3 regions of the Pseudarthrobacter scleromae genome follow, and region 1 is predicted to be linked to each of the others. Evidence: riboswitches for the same ligand, from Rfam matches in the RefSeq annotation. Region 1 holds a riboswitch; each other region holds the start of a gene.
What was found. A riboswitch is a leader RNA that binds a small molecule or an ion and turns the genes downstream of it on or off. The one in region 1 is predicted to bind cyclic di-AMP.
Positions count from the first base shown of each region.

Region 2: linked by a shared signal. The riboswitch ahead of IEX33_RS18770 (aggregation-promoting factor C-terminal-like domain-containing protein) and the one ahead of IEX33_RS18265 (M23 family metallopeptidase) in region 1 are both predicted to bind cyclic di-AMP.
Region 3: linked by a shared signal. The riboswitch ahead of IEX33_RS08935 (C40 family peptidase) and the one ahead of IEX33_RS18265 (M23 family metallopeptidase) in region 1 are both predicted to bind cyclic di-AMP.

Region 1 is NZ_BMKV01000009.1:50,217-53,479, forward strand. Features, by position in the region: gene serC (phosphoserine transaminase) at 1-498, opposite strand, end outside; gene IEX33_RS18260 (metal-dependent transcriptional regulator) at 779-1,474, shown strand; cyclic di-AMP (ydaO/yuaA leader) riboswitch at 1,607-1,823, shown strand; gene IEX33_RS18265 (M23 family metallopeptidase) at 1,834-2,658, shown strand; cyclic di-AMP (ydaO/yuaA leader) riboswitch at 2,795-2,968, shown strand; gene IEX33_RS18270 (C40 family peptidase) at 3,039-3,263, shown strand, end outside.
Region 2 is NZ_BMKV01000010.1:70,374-73,636, forward strand. Features, by position in the region: gene IEX33_RS18760 (response regulator transcription factor) at 1-271, shown strand, start outside; gene IEX33_RS18765 (sensor histidine kinase) at 279-1,808, shown strand; cyclic di-AMP (ydaO/yuaA leader) riboswitch at 1,902-2,064, shown strand; gene IEX33_RS18770 (aggregation-promoting factor C-terminal-like domain-containing protein) at 2,070-2,783, shown strand; gene IEX33_RS18775 (glyoxalase superfamily protein) at 2,780-3,184, opposite strand; gene upp (uracil phosphoribosyltransferase) at 3,231-3,263, opposite strand, start outside.
Region 3 is NZ_BMKV01000003.1:180,107-183,369, forward strand. Features, by position in the region: gene IEX33_RS08930 (protein adenylyltransferase SelO) at 1-358, shown strand, start outside; gene IEX33_RS08935 (C40 family peptidase) at 502-1,353, opposite strand; cyclic di-AMP (ydaO/yuaA leader) riboswitch at 1,357-1,526, opposite strand; gene IEX33_RS08940 (dienelactone hydrolase family protein) at 1,826-2,809, shown strand; gene IEX33_RS08945 (aggregation-promoting factor C-terminal-like domain-containing protein) at 2,979-3,263, shown strand, end outside.

The DNA.
Region 1 (3,263 bases):
GTCCGCACCTGCGACGCGCCTCACGGGGGCGGAGACGCCCGTGGAGGTCTCGTTCTGCGGCCATGCGTAGACATCAACGCCCGCTTCGGCCTGCGCGGCCGGGCGGGTACCTGGTTCGGACTTGATGATGGAGGAGGCAGCCAGGAAGGGCGCCTTGTTGGTGGCGGCCGCAAACTTGGACCCGAACTCACCGAACGAGAGGTGCTGGGCCTTCTGCTCCACCAGGCCGAAGCTGGCGATGTCCCAGAACGCAGTGGAACCGCCGACGCCGAGGACCACCTCATAGCCCTCGGGTGCCCGGAAGAACTGGCTGAGGCCCTCGCGCACCGACCCCACCAGGTTCTTTACCGGAGCCTGCCGGTGCGAGGTTCCCAGGATGGTTTTCGACGCAGCGGAAAGCGCGTCGATCTGCTCCTGCCGGACCTTTGACGGTCCGGCGCCGAACCGTCCGTCCTTGGGCAGGAGGTCGGCGGGAATAGTGATGCTGTTTTCGCTCACAGGTGCTCCAATTTCGGCGTGGACGCGGCTGGGGTCCGGACGGGTGGTTGCTTGGCGGACAGTCGGCTGTGACTGCAACTCCGGCCCTCCTCATTCTGCCTGAACCGGCGTTGGGGCGGGAACCGGCACCGTCATAGTCCAGACATTGAGACGGCCTGTTGTGACGGCCGCCAACTATTCGGACAAAGTCAAAATAGGCTAAGCTTTCCAACGGACTACGTCGCGCGGAAGGCGATACGGTGGGACAACGCAAGGTACTGCGCTCGAGGAGCTGAGCTGGATGACGGATCTGATCGACACTACGGAGATGTACCTTCGGACCATCTTGGAGCTTGAGGAAGAGAACATCGTGGCCCTCCGCGCCCGGATCGCCGAACGCCTGCGCCACTCAGGGCCCACGGTCTCCCAGACCATTGGCAGGATGGAGCGGGACGGCCTGGTGGTGGTCTCGGGCGACCGGCACCTCGAACTCACCGAAGTTGGCCGGAAGCGCGCTACCGAAGTGATGCGGAAGCACCGGCTGGCTGAGCGGCTGCTGGCAGACGTGATCGGCCTGGACTGGGCCTACGTCCATGACGAGGCCTGCCGCTGGGAGCACGTCATGAGCGAACGCGTGGAACGGCGCATCTACGAGCTGCTTGACCACCCAACGGAGTCCCCGTACGGCAACCCCATCCCCGGCCTGGCTGCCCTCGGCGGCCAGGCATCACAGGGCTTCGCCGACGGGGCCATCAGCCTGCTGGAAGCAATGAAGTCCTATGGCCCGGCGTCCGAGGTAACCGTAAGCCGCCTGGCTGAGCCAATCCAGGTGGAACCGGAACTGCTGGTCCAGCTGGACGAGGGCGGAATCCGCCCCGGGGCCGCAGTCTCGCTGGAGCGGGTGGGAGACTACATTTCGGTCCGCGTGCCCGGCATAGAGGGCGCCCTGGAGCTGCCGCCGGAAGTGGCGGCCCACGTCTTCGTTGCCATCCGGTAAACGTGCGTTCTACCCCGGTTGGGGCAGAAGAGGCAAAGATAACGGAATTGTTACTTTGGGACTTCTGGCCCTATAGTTAAAACCCAAGCGTAGATACTAAAGCGTTACCTGATCCGGAGCCGAGCTCTGCCAGCGGATCAGGTGCACGAGTCATTACTGGCAGAGGTGGGGGAACCACAACCGGCAGACGGGGGACTGCCTTGGGGTGAAGTCCGTCAGCAGCAAGCCTCTTCCAGCGTTGGATCCTTCCGGGGATACCTCTGTGCCGAGCTTGCCCAGGCGGACCGGGTCTGTGAACTCTCTGACCCGAATCCGACAGCTAACTTCGCAGGCTTTCCAGAGAGGAACCCTTCTTGTCCATGCAGACCCCCAAGGGGCGCCGCCGCGCGGCCGCCCCCGTTTCAACGCCGCGCGTTGTCGAGGTCATCACCACGGAACGCCCCCGCGATCCGCACCGTGATGCACGCCGCCGTCGAGGACCCTTCCGGCAAATCACGGAATTTGCCTCCGCCAGCGGGATCGGCCAGAAGGCCGGAATCGCGCTGGCCGCCACCGGGCTGGTGTTGACCGTGACCGTTCCGGCAACCAGCCCCGTCATGGCTACAGACAATGCCGGCAGCGTTACCCCGGTGGCAGCTTCGGCTGTCACACCGCAGCCGCAGGTATCGGCCGAGGCCGGCGCACAGATCGACTTCAGCCGCTCTGCCGTGGTGACCCAGGCCGATCCCGACGGCAAACTGAAGCAGCTGCTCAGCGCGCAGTCCGCAGGTTCCGTGTCCCGCGCAGCATCTGCCGGAAGCCTCGGAGCCCCTTTGGCCGCGCTGTCCACTGCTTCCCCGTTCGGTTACCGGGTCAGCCCGATCACCGGCGGCTCTGGTGACTTCCACCGCGGCCAGGACTACGTGGCCCAGTGCGGCACCTCGGTCCTTGCAGCAGCCACCGGCACCGTGACGTTCGTGGGCTGGCACCAGTATGGTGGCGGAAACCGGGTTGTCGTGGACCACGGCAACGGCCTGGAAACCACGTACAACCACCTCTCCTCCTTCAGCGTCGCCGAGGGCCAGACGGTCTCCCGCGGCGATGTCCTGGCGCTCAGTGGCACCACAGGTGCTTCAACAGGCTGCCACCTCCACTTCGAGGTCCAGGTCAACGGCGAAGTCGTCGATCCCACCGGCTGGCTGTAGTCAAATGATGGTTCACTCTCGAATCATCGTGACCTGCCGTGACCTGAATGTGACATTCAACGAAAACTGCTGTACCGTCTAACTCGCGTCAACTTTTCCGAAGTTGACGCTCTTGTGCGGATTGCCTAGCTCTGCCACCGCTCAAGGTCCGTTCGCATTTCATCGTCTGGCAGGGGCGGGGGAACCAATTTTGGTCTTTGCTTCAGCGAAGGCCTTGGGGTTAAGTCGCAAAGCTTCCTTGGAAGCGGTGTGGCCGGGTGACTCCCATCCGAATCCGACAGCTCACCTCGCAGGCATTGGGAGAGGCTACCTTCGTGTCTTCACGCCATCATTCTGCGCGCCACCGTGCGCAATCGGTTCGTACCAACCCCTTGGGCACCGTGTCCAAGGCTGTTAGTGCCAATGCCGGGACAGTAGGTCGCCAGGCTGCAGTTATCGCAGCCGCTTCCGGTCTCATCCTCAGCATGGGCCTGCCTGCCAACGCCGCGGACACCACCGCCGGCGTATCCGCTTCCACCGAGTCCGGGTCTGCCCAGTCTGCCCTCGCGGTGACCGCAGCACCCACCGCCACCGTCTCCTTCGAGCGTCCCGTGGTGAAGACCACC
Region 2 (3,263 bases), on a different contig from region 1:
CAACGTTGACACCCGTGAGGTGACCCGCGCCGGGGAAGAGCTCCAGCTGACGGCCACCCAGTTCGAGCTGCTCCGCTACCTCATGGAAAACCCCAAACGCGTCATCAGCAAAGCGCAGATCCTGGACCGGGTCTGGAACTACGACTTCGGCGGCCAGGCCAACATCGTGGAACTCTACATTTCCTACCTGCGCAAAAAGGTGGACGCCGTCCACCCGCCGATGATCCACACCGTGCGGGGCGCCGGGTACGTCATCAAGCCGGCGGAGTAGGAAAGCGATGGCGTCCGCGCACAATACGGAGCCGCAGCCCCGGAGCTGGCTGAAGCCCGGCACCTGGCACCTGCGGACCCGCATTGTCCTCCTGGCCATGACCCTGCTGATCGCCATTTGCGGGGCGGTTGGCGTGGCGAGCTATGCCTCGATGGACGCGTTCCTCACCCGGCAACTCGATGAGCAGCTAAGCCAGGCCGCAGCCCGTTCCAACGATCCCGGCCGCCCTCCCTCGGGCGGCTTTAACGGCCGGGATCCCCTGGACGCCCGCGGCCAGAGCGTCGGAACCCTTAACGCCCGGATCCTCAACGGCCAGGTCAACAGCGGCGGTTTCCTCACCTCGAATACGACGCGCTCCCCCTTGTCCACGGAGGACAAACAGGTCCTGCTGGCCCTGCCAGCCAACGTGCAGCCGGTGGACAGGACGCTGTCCACCGGCGACTACCGGCTGGTGGCCATCCAGACCAACTTTGGTGACGTCCTGGTGACAGGACTCCCCCTGGCCGCCAAGGAGAGTACGCTCGCGTCCCTGGTGTGGACGTTCGTTTTCGTCTCACTGGGCGGCCTTCTCCTGATCGGCCTGGTGGGAACCGTACTGATCCGCCGCACCATGAAGCCCCTTGAGCAGCTCTCGGAGGTTGCCACCCGCGTTTCAAAGCTGCCGCTGGATGCCGGCGAGGTGGCGCTTGCGGTGCGCGTGCCGCCGTCGAACTCCAATCCCGCAACGGAGGTGGGCAGCGTGGGCCACGCGCTGAACCTGATGCTGGACAATGTGACCAACGCGCTGCAGGCACGGCAGAAGAGCGAAACCAAGGTCCGGCAGTTCGTGGCGGACGCTTCCCATGAGCTCCGCACGCCGCTGACGGCCATCCGCGGCTATACGGAACTGATGCGGATGACGGAACACTTCACTCCTGACGGGGAGAAGTCGCTGGCCAGGGTGCAAAGCCAGTCCCAGCGGATGACTGCACTGGTGGAGGACCTGCTGCTGCTGGCGCGGCTGGATGAGGGCCAGCCTTTGAAGCTCAGCGAGGTGGACCTGAACCAGCTGGTGGTGGAAGGCGTCAGTGATGAAAAGGTCATGGCGCCCGGGCACACCTGGCGGCTGGAGCTCCCCGACGAGCCTGTTGTGGTGGAAGGGGACCCGTCCCAGCTGCGGCAGGTGCTGATGAACCTGCTGTCCAACGCGCGCAAGCACACGCCGCCGGGGACCACCGTGGTCACCGGGGTGGGGAAGACGCCGGAGGGTGCCGCGGTGGTAACGGTAACGGACGACGGCGGGGGCATTCCGCCGGAGTTCGTGGACCAGGTCTTCGCACGCTTCGCCCGCGCAGACGCAGCCCGGACAGGCAAGGCCAGCGGGCCTGGCGTATCCGGCACTGAAGGAACCAGCGGCCTGGGGCTGTCCATCGTGGAATCCATTGTTGAGGCCCACGGGGGCAAGGTCACGGTGACATCACAGCCCGGCCGCACCCAGTTCGCGCTTCAGCTCCCGCTTGCGCACGGAGAGACGCAAGACGGCGCGCCGTCAGCGTGATCCCTGTTACCAAAATGTGACTTAAGCGCTGCTCTCCTGTACCGTCGATTGGGTGCGGTTCCCGTTCGGGCCGCATATCCGGATGACGCCAAGCTCTGCCGCTTCCCGGATTCCGCTTGAGCATAGGCAGAGGCGGGGGACCCAACAGTCCCGGGCACTCAACTGCCCTTGGGGTTAAGCCAGCACGTGATCTTTCCGTGTGGCCGGATGCCCTCATCCGAACCCGACAGCTAACTCCGCAGGTGTGAGAGGCGATCCATCATGTCTAAGTTCCTTACTAAAGCACGCCCGAAACCAGGCTCTGAAGCCGGTGCCCCGCGCACGTCAGGCAAAACTCCGTCCTTCGGCCAGCGCGCTGCGATCCTCGCAGCGTCCGGCGCCCTTCTTGTAGGTGTTGGAGCCGCGGGCCAGGCTACCGACACCGCAGTGCAGGTGGCAGCCACGGAGACTCAGGCGGCTGAGGCACAGTCGAAGCTGAGCATCGAAAAGAGCGAAATCCAGGCGAACCCGGCCCCCGCTCCTGCGGCTGAGCCGATCAACGTGGTCCCGCAGGCAGCCGAACCGGCCCCTGCTCCCGCTCCCGAGCCTGCACCCGCGCCGGCCCCGGAGCCTGAACCCGCACCTGCGCCTGCCCCCGCTCCGGAGCCTGCACCCGTCGTCGCGGTCAACGACCCCGCAGGGGCACAGGCTTACGCCGCCGGCCAGCTGGCCTCCTACGGCTGGGCCGCGGACCAGATGCAGTGCCTGCAGACCCTGTGGACCAAGGAATCGGACTGGACCACCACGGCCACCAACCCGAGCAGCGGCGCCTATGGCATTGTGCAGTCCCTGCCTGCCGAAAAGATGGCCAGCGCGGGCGCCGACTACCGCACCAATTACCGTACGCAGATCAATTGGGGCCTGAACTACATCCAGGAGCGCTACCAGTCGCCGTGTGGAGCACTGAACTTCCACTACGCCAACAACTGGTACTAAACCGAAGCAGCTTTCCCCTCGCGGTCCAGCGCGTCCCGGCCCGGGATGTACTGGACCGCCCACCGGTTCCCGTCAGGATCGGCGAAGTACACAAAATGGCCCCAGTCCTGCACGTCCACATCGCTGACGTCCACCCCGTTGGCCTTCAGCTGCGCATGGGCGGCCTGGATGTCATTGACCACGAGCTGCAGGTTTGAGCCTGTGCCGGGCGGCGCATCCGTGAGCCCTTCCCCTATGCAGATGGAGCAGGCAGACCCTGGCGGGGTCAGCTGCACGAACCTGATGGAGTCGCTGGGCCGCGCGTCGAAATCGGCGTTGAAGCCCACCTTGTTGACGTAGAAGTCCTTGGCCCGGTCCACATCAGACACGGGCACAAAAACGAGTTCCAGTTTCCAGTCCATGCGCACAGGCTAAGCCTTGCGGCGGGAAGCGGGAAAGGCTTGAGTCCTAGCCTGCGATGCCGTACAGGCGGTCGCCTGC
Region 3 (3,263 bases), on a different contig from region 1:
GAAGGACGGACCTGTCGATTACACACAGTTCTTCCGGAGCCTTGGCCAGGCCGCCAGGGGTGATGCCAGGCCGGCGCGGGGCATGGTCCTGGATCTCGCCGCGTTTGATGCCTGGGCTGGGCGCTGGGCCGGCCTGAAGCCCGACGCCGGGCTGATGGACAGCGTCAACCCGGTGTACATTCCCCGGAACCACCTGGTGGAGGAAGCGCTGGCGGCCGCCACGGAGGGGGATATGGGCCCATTCGACCGTTTCCTGGAAGTGGTGAGGGCCCCGTTCCATGAACGCCCGGGGCTGGAGCGCTACACCGAGGGGCCGCCGGAGGACTTCGGCACCTACCGGACCTTCTGCGGTACCTGACCCGGGGCGGTGCTGGCCTCCGGACGGATCAAGAATGACAACCGTGGAAGCATGACAAAGGCGGCAGCCGGGAGAACCCGGCTGCCGTCTTTATCTGGAGTGGCCTGGCCCTTACGGGCCAGCTGCGCCTGTGTCCGTGGTGACTATGCCACGCGGACGAAGGAAGCGCCGCTGAGCCAGCTGATGGAGTGAACGGCGGTCTGGTTGCCGTTCACGCCGCCGCTGACAACCTGGCCGTCGCCGGCGTAGACGCCCACGTGGCCGGCGGTGATCACCAGGTCACCGGGAGCGGGGGTGCCCACGGTGGTGCCGTACTGGTAGAACTGGCCCGGGGCGAGGTCGCCGACCGACTTGCCGACCGTGCGCAGGGCTTTCTCCACCATGGCGGTGCAGTCCTGGATCTGGCCCACCTGGCCGTAGGCGTTGGCCAGGATGGCTGCTCCGGCGCCGCTGCCCGTGGCTGCAACCGGGGCTGATGCGTAGGACATGTTCATTCCGGTGTTCGCCGGGGTAGTAACAGCAGCGGTCTGGACCGGAGCCGGTGCCGGTGCTGCAGCCGGTGCAACGTAGGCTGCGGCCGGAGCGGCCGGAGCAGATCCCGCGGCGGGAATCTGGATCTGGTCACCGGGGTAGATGATCGTGGAGACGGAAAGCCCGTTGGCTGACAGGACGTCATTCAGGCTGACACCGTGCATCGACGCAATGGCACCAAGGGTGTCGCCCGATACAACCGTGTGGACGTTGCCGGCTGCTGCGGCGGGGGCTGCGACTGCTGCCGCAGGGGCGGCCGAAGCCTGGACGCTAGCGGTCTCGGTGGTGTCCGGACCGTTCACACCGGCGTGGGCCGGGGCGCCGACGCCGAAGGCAATGCCGGAGGCTGCTGCTACGGCCAGAGCCGGACGGCCCAGGGACTTGGCCGAAACAGCCAGCCCTTCGATCGCGATGGAGCGGGCCGGCGTTGCGCGGTGACGGGCAGTGGTGGAATTTTTTGACACAGTTGATCGCCTCTCCCATGCCTGCGGGGTGAGCTGTCGGGTTCGGGTTGGAGATACCCGGCCGGTAACACCTCCGAATGGAACGGACGCGCTATCGACTTAACCCCAAGGCCTTCAAAGGCCGCGGAAACTTGGTTCCCCCGTCCCTGCCAGCTGGAAAGCGTTGGTTCCCGGGTCAGTGGCAGGGCTCGGCATTCTGACGGGGAATGTCCCGTCTGGGAGGGACACTTGAAGACCATAACCCGACTTAGCACCCATTGTCACATTTGGATAACATGCGAGGCGATTCTCTCGGTTTGGCTATCGACTGGATTTCGCGTGCCACAGCGCCCCCGGGGCGAAGTGCAGGCGCGCCGATTTTGCAGGGCAATGATGTTTATCACAAAGCGATAAAGGACGGGCAAAGATCGCCGCTGAACCTTGTCCGGAGGTGGCTGGGGGAGGAGTATGTTCGTCACCCCGAGGAGGCACTGTGACGCAGCTTGGCAAGTATGAGAAGTACCTGATTGAGGAATTCTTTGACGACTACCGGTCCGGCGCGCTGAGCCAGCGGACCTTTACCCGGCGGGTTGCTTTCATTACCGGCAGCATGGCGGCGGCGTCGGCGGCGATGCTGCTGGTGGGTTGTACCCCCAGCGAGGTGCCGCGGAGCACCGACCCCATGCCCACCCCGGAACCGTCCCCGACGTCCCCGACGTCCGCTGCCGGGACTGCGGGGTCGGGAGCGGTGCCCGGGGCTAAAAGCCCGCTCTCTGTCCCTGAGGGTGCGCCAGGATTGACGACGGCGTCCGTCCAGTTTCCGTCCGGCGGCGCCTCCGTCAGTGCCTACCTGGCCAGGCCCGAGCAGGAAGGGCGCGCTCCTGCCGTGTTGATCTGCCATGAGAACCGCGGGCTGACGCCCCACATCGAAGACGTGGCCCGCCGCTTCGCGAAGGAGGGGTATGCCGCCCTGGCGCTTGACCTGCTCAGCCGTGAAGGTGGGACGGCCGGCATGGACCGCGACGCCGTACCCGGCGCCCTCACCCAGGCCGGCGCCCAGCGGCACGTGGCCGACTTTGCGGCAGCACTGGAGTACCTCCAGGCCCAGGACTTCGTGGACGGTGGCCGCGTCGCCATGACCGGCTACTGCTTCGGCGGCGGCATCACCTGGCAGGCGGCCGCCGAACTGGACGGCTTGAAGGCAACTGCGGCGTTCTATGGACCCGCCCCCGACCTGGCCAAAGTACCGGACATCAAGGCGGCCGTATTCGGGGTCTACGCTGAACTCGATCAACGCATCACCGGGCCAATGCCTGCGCTCAAGGATGCGCTGGCAGCCTCCGGTGTTGTCCACCAGCTCACGGTCTACCCCGGCGTGGACCATGCCTTCCATAACGACACCGGCGACCGCTACAACGAAGCCCAGGCGACGGCCGCGTGGAATGACACCCTTGCCTGGTTCGGCCAGCATTTGTAAGAGGCCGGCACTTCTGCCCTTTCCGTCAACGTAACTGCCTTCGGTCCATAACGATGTAGAAACGTCCGCCTTCAACCTGAGGGTGAAGGCGGTAGGCTTCCCGACTATGTGCCGGTTCGTTACCAAACCCAGGGCGCGGCTCGCCGCGGCGCTTCTTTCATTTGCGCTGGTGGGAACCCTATGGCTTACGCCGGCGGGTGCTGCGGAGGTCCCGCCCGGCGATTTCCCGTCCTGGGAGGAGGTGCAGGACGCGAAGGAGAGCGAGGCCAAAAAGACCGCGGAAATTGCCAGGATAGGTGGCTTACTGTCCGCCCTTCAGGACCAGTCCGAGGCCGCAGGCTCCGCCGCGGTGCAGGCAGCAGCGGAGTACGCGGTGACGGACGCGGCTTTGCAGGCTGCATCTGCCAAGGTGGAAGTCCTGGCGGCACAGACCGAGCAGGCTCACTTTGACCTT